2 regions of the Curtobacterium sp. 314Chir4.1 genome follow, and region 2 is predicted to be linked to the other one. Evidence: riboswitches for the same ligand, from Rfam matches in the RefSeq annotation. Region 2 holds a riboswitch; the other holds the start of a gene.

Region 1 (2,455 bases), on a different contig from region 2:
GCCCGGACGACATCGAGTGAGCAGGAATGGTCGGGTCGGGCGTCCGCACCCGACGTCTTCTGCTCACTGGACGAAGCGCCCGCCGCGCCGCCGACGCCCGCGCCGGCCGCGCCGCCGCCGACGCCCGCGCCGGTCGCCGCAGCACCCCGCGCCTCCCCCTCGAGCACCACCGTCCACCGCGGCCACCACCGGTCGAACGGCAGGTCCAGGAGCCCTGCCGGCACACCCGCCGCGGCGAGCGCCTCGACCGACCCGAGCAACCGCGACGCAGCCCCCGCCCGGTCCTTCCACCACCCGTCCGGCACACTGCCGACGACGTTCGCGGCGTCCACCACGACGTGCGGTGTCGTCGAGAGCCGTGCCCGCAGCGCTGGCCAGGACGCCCCGAACCCGGGGTGCAGCGGCAGGTCCTCGACGTCGTCGACGGGCACCCAGGCCAGTTCGAGGCTCTCGCGGTCCGCGATCACCGGTTCGAACGGCTCGGATGCACGCCCCACCACCGTCGTGTACGTCCAGAACCCGAGGTCCAGCACGGAGGTGTGCCGGAGATCCACGCCGTCCGAGGGCACGCCGGCTTCCTCGGCGGATTCGCGGAGGGCTCCGGTCACCGCGTCCTCGCCCAGGTGCCGGGCTCCGCCGGGGATGCCCCACGTGCCGCCGTGGTGGCTCCACTCGACGCGGTGCTGCAGGAGCACGCGTCCGGAACCGTCGTCGACGAGGAGCCCTGCGGCGCCGAAGCGCCCCCAGGCCTTGGTGCCGTCGGGGCCGATCGCCCAGGCGTCGCCGGGGTCACGGGGGCCGGGAGGAGGCCCGGGAGGCGTTGCGTCTGGCACCCACCAAGCCTGTCACACGGCACCCGTCGTGTGACCGCAGACGTCAGGAGGACGTCGTGTACGGTGTCGTCCGAGACACGGGGTGCCGCAACCAGCGGCTGAGATCACACCCGTCGAACCTGCTCGAGCTCGTACTCGCGAAGGGATCGTCCATGGAAACCGCTGCGCCCGAACACGACTGGGCCCACCGAACCGCCGAACTGCTCGAGGCCGTGCGCGCCCGGGGTCCGCTGGTGCACTGCATCACGAACACGGTGGTGCAGAACGTCACCGCGAACGTGCTGCTCGCGCTCGGCGCCTCGGCCGCGATGGTCGACGTCGTCACCGAGGCCGGGCCGTTCGCCCGGGTCGCCGACGCCCTGCTGGTGAACACCGGCACCCCGCACGCCGAGCCCCGGGCCGCGTCGCTCGAGGCCGCCTCGGCGGCCGTCGACGCCGGCACGCCGTGGGCGCTCGACCCGGTGGCGGTCGGCTCGCTCCCGGTGCGGACGGCGCTCGCCCGCGACCTGCTGGCGCTCCGTCCGACGGTGCTCCGCGGCAACGCCTCCGAGGTCCTCGCCGTGCTGGGAGCCTCCGCCGGTGGGCGCGGCGTCGACAGCACGGTGGGCACCGACGACGCGCGGGACGCTGCGGTCGCCGCCGTGGCCGGTCCAGACCCGGACGGGAGGCGCGTGGCCGCGGTCGCCGTGTCGGGTCCCGTCGACCTGTTGGTCGCGCCCGGCATCGGATCGGTGCGGGTCGCGAACGGCACCGAGCTGCTGACCCGGATCACGGGCGGCGGGTGCGCGCTCGGAGCGGTCGTCGCCGCGTTCACCGCGGTCTCCCCCGACGACGCCGGAGCGGCAGCGGTCGCCGCCACCGCGGTGCACACGATCGCGGCCGAGCTCGCGGCCCGTGACGCCGGTGGGCCGGGTACGTTCCAGCCGCTGTTCCTCGACCGGCTGGCGTCGCTCAGTCCGGAGGACGTCGTCCGCGAAGCCCGGATCACGGTCGAGCAGGCACCGGAGTCCACCGGGGTCCCCGCGTGACCGGGACGGACGTCGGTGTCTACCTCGTCACCGACGGCGCGTTGTCCGACCGGCACGGCATCGGGGTCCTCGGTGTGGTCCGGGCCGCGGTGCACGGCGGCGTTCGGATCGTGCAGGTCCGTGACAAGGACGCCTCCGCACGTGACCTGCTCGCCCTGACCTCGGCCGTGGCCGACGCCGTGGGCGACCGGGCGACCGTCGTGGTCGACGACCGGCTCGACGTCGCCCTCGCCGCGCGTCACGCCGGCCACCGGGTCGCCGGGGTGCACCTCGGCCAGTCGGACGTCGCGGTCGAGGTCGCCCGGGCCCTGCTCGGCGCGGACGCCCACGTCGGACTGACCGCGAACACGCCGGAGCACCTCGCCGCCGTCGACCGGCTCCCCCGCGGCACCGTCGACCTCCTCGGGGTCGGGGTCGTGCACCCCACCACGACGAAGGCGGACCACCCGCCGGCGCTCGGCCACGACGGCTTCGCCCGGCTCGCGGCAGCGACCGACGTCCCGTGCGTCGCGATCGGCGGCGTCACGCTCGACGACGTCGTGCCCCTGCGTGCCGCCGGGGCAGCCGGTGTCGCCGTGGTGTCCGGCATCTGCG
Region 2 (2,455 bases):
AGCCACGTCCCGATGCGGTGCTCGACGACGAGCAGCGAGCACCCCGTCTCGTCGAGCAGCGCCCGGACGGCGTCGTGCACCTGCACCACCCCGGACGGGTCGAGGTTGGCGCACGGTTCGTCGAGCACGAGGGCCCCCGGACGCATGGCGAGCACGCCGGCGAGCGCGAGCCGCTGCCGCTGCCCGCCGGACAGCATCGTTGTGGACCGGTCGAGCGCCAGGTCGAGCCCGACGACGTCGAGGGCCGACCGCACCCGCTGCCAGATCTCGTCCCGCGGGATGCCGGCGTTCTCGCAGCCGAACGCGACGTCGTCCCCGACGCGCGACATCACCGTGTGCGCCTCGGGGTCCTGCATGACCAGGCCGACACGCCCGCGGACCGCGCGGGGTTCGGCGCCGTCGACCCGGACCGTGCCCTGGACGGCGGCAGCGGTGTCGTCGTCGGGGTCCGGTTCGTCGGGGAGCACGCCCGCGACCGCCCGGAGCAGGGTCGACTTGCCGGCCCCGGAGGGTCCGACGATCGCGACGCGCTCCCCCGGTTCGACGGTCAGGTCGACGCCCCGGACCGCCCAGGCGTCACGTTCCGCGTACCGCCACCCCCAGTCGGAGAAGGTGATCCGCGCGGCTGCGGTCGTCACGCGACGGCGCGGGTCCCGCGCCTGGAGTGCTCGCGGCCCGCGGCGAACGAGGACAGCACACCGGTCGCGGCGAGCGCCCGGACGAGGAACCACGAGCCCACGCCGGCGATCACCGCGCCGGACACGATCGCGGACACGACGTAGACGACCTTGAACGCGAGGTCGAGTCCGGGGTACCAGAGGAACGTGTCGTTCAGGCCGAGCGCGAGCCCGGCGACGGCACCGGCGAGCACGACGACCGGCAGCCGGTACACGCGGTACAGGAACAGGGCGAGGACGATCTCGGCGCCGAGGCCCTGGACGAGCCCGGCCTCGAGCGTCAGCCACCCCCACTGCGTGCCGAAGAGCGCCTCGACCGAGGCGGCGACCATCTCGGCGTAGAGCGCGGCGCCGGGCTTGCGGACGATGATCGCGACGAGCGGGCCGGCGAGCAGCCACACCCCGCCGAACAGGGCCTTCGTGCCCGGCAGCACGAGGTCCATGACGGCGCTGATCGGTTCGTAGCCGAACTCCCACAGTCGGAAGACGACGCCGAGCGCGACCGCGAGGACGCTCGCGACGACGATGTCGACGACTCGCCAGCGCAACGAGCGCCGGACGGGGGTGGACGGAACAGCGGTTGACGTGCGTGTGGACATGGTCCTGGACTCCTCCCTGCGCCGGCATGATCCGGATCAGGTTCGACGGTCGGAGCGCCACTCGCTCCCTCTCAGCCCGGCGATCCCGGACTCCCGTGTGTGTCCCGTCAGTCTAGACGCGGTCGCGTCCAGATGACGGATCGCGACCGGATGACGGCCTGGAGGCGCGTGGCGGGCCCGCCACGTCCTCCCTCGCAGGCTCGGTCGGCGCGGCCCGCGTGCCGCTGGCGCGTCACCGCTGAGCGGTCCGCGCCAGGCCGTCGACCGCTACTTCTTCAGGACCCGCACCAGCTTGCGCAGGACGGTGCCGGTCACCCAGATCACGGGCACGCTCACCGCGAGGAGCGAGATGAGGTTCGGCTCGAACTCGAGGTCCTTCCCGGGACGGCGCACGTAGGCGCCGATCGGGACCGAGACGGCCCCGCCGCCACCGCCGCCGTTCTCGTCCCCGTCGCCCCCGCCGCCGAACCCGAACCAGCCGAGGGACACCGGGATGAGGGTCTGGTCGCCGACCTCGACCGGCTCCCCGTAGTTGGTGGACACGCCCACGGGGCGCACCTTCTCTGCGATCTGCGTGACGATGTTGGCCATGCGCGCGAGGCTACTCGTCCGTTCCTCCACAGGCGACGGCGCGCCGGAACTGTCCACAGCTGGGGCTTGTCTGCGGACGCGGACGGGTCCCACCGATATGTTGGCGCAACCCACACCTGGAGGACCGTTTGCACACCTGGCCCGGCAACCCGTACCCGCTCGGGGCGACCTACGACGGGAGCGGAACGAACTTCGCGCTCTTCAGTGAGGTCGCCGAGCGCGTCGAACTCTGTCTCTTCGACGACGACGGCAACGAGACGTGCGTCCCCCTCGTCGAGGTGGACGCCTACGTCTGGCACGCGTACCTCCCGAACGTCGGACCCGGACAGCAGTACGGCTTCCGCGTCCACGGCGAGTACGACCCCGCCACGGGATCGCGCGCGAACCCGCACAAGCTCCTGCTCGACCCGTACGCCAAGGCGACCAGCGGCGACATCGACTGGGACCAGTCGCTGTTCTCGTACACGTTCGGCGACCCGGACTCGACCAACGACGACGACTCGGCGTCCCACATGATGAAGGGCGTCGTCATCAACCCGTTCTTCGACTGGCAGGGCGACCGCGCACCGCGGACCCCCTACGGCGAGA

Evidence for each region. A riboswitch is a leader RNA that binds a small molecule or an ion and turns the genes downstream of it on or off. The one in region 2 is predicted to bind thiamine pyrophosphate.
Region 1: linked by a shared signal. The riboswitch ahead of thiM (hydroxyethylthiazole kinase) and the one ahead of CRP27_RS10360 (ECF transporter S component) in region 2 are both predicted to bind thiamine pyrophosphate.

The regions. Positions count from the first base shown of each region.
Region 1 is NZ_OCMI01000001.1:982,890-985,344, forward strand. Features, by position in the region: gene CRP27_RS04490 (NUDIX domain-containing protein) at 1-833, opposite strand, end outside; TPP riboswitch at 902-997, shown strand; gene thiM (hydroxyethylthiazole kinase) at 986-1,861, shown strand; gene thiE (thiamine phosphate synthase) at 1,858-2,455, shown strand, end outside.
Region 2 is NZ_OCMI01000003.1:286,623-289,077, forward strand. Features, by position in the region: gene CRP27_RS10355 (ABC transporter ATP-binding protein) at 1-638, opposite strand, end outside; gene CRP27_RS10360 (ECF transporter S component) at 635-1,276, opposite strand; TPP riboswitch at 1,273-1,382, opposite strand; gene CRP27_RS10365 (hypothetical protein) at 1,544-1,867, opposite strand; gene glgX (glycogen debranching protein GlgX) at 1,996-2,455, shown strand, end outside.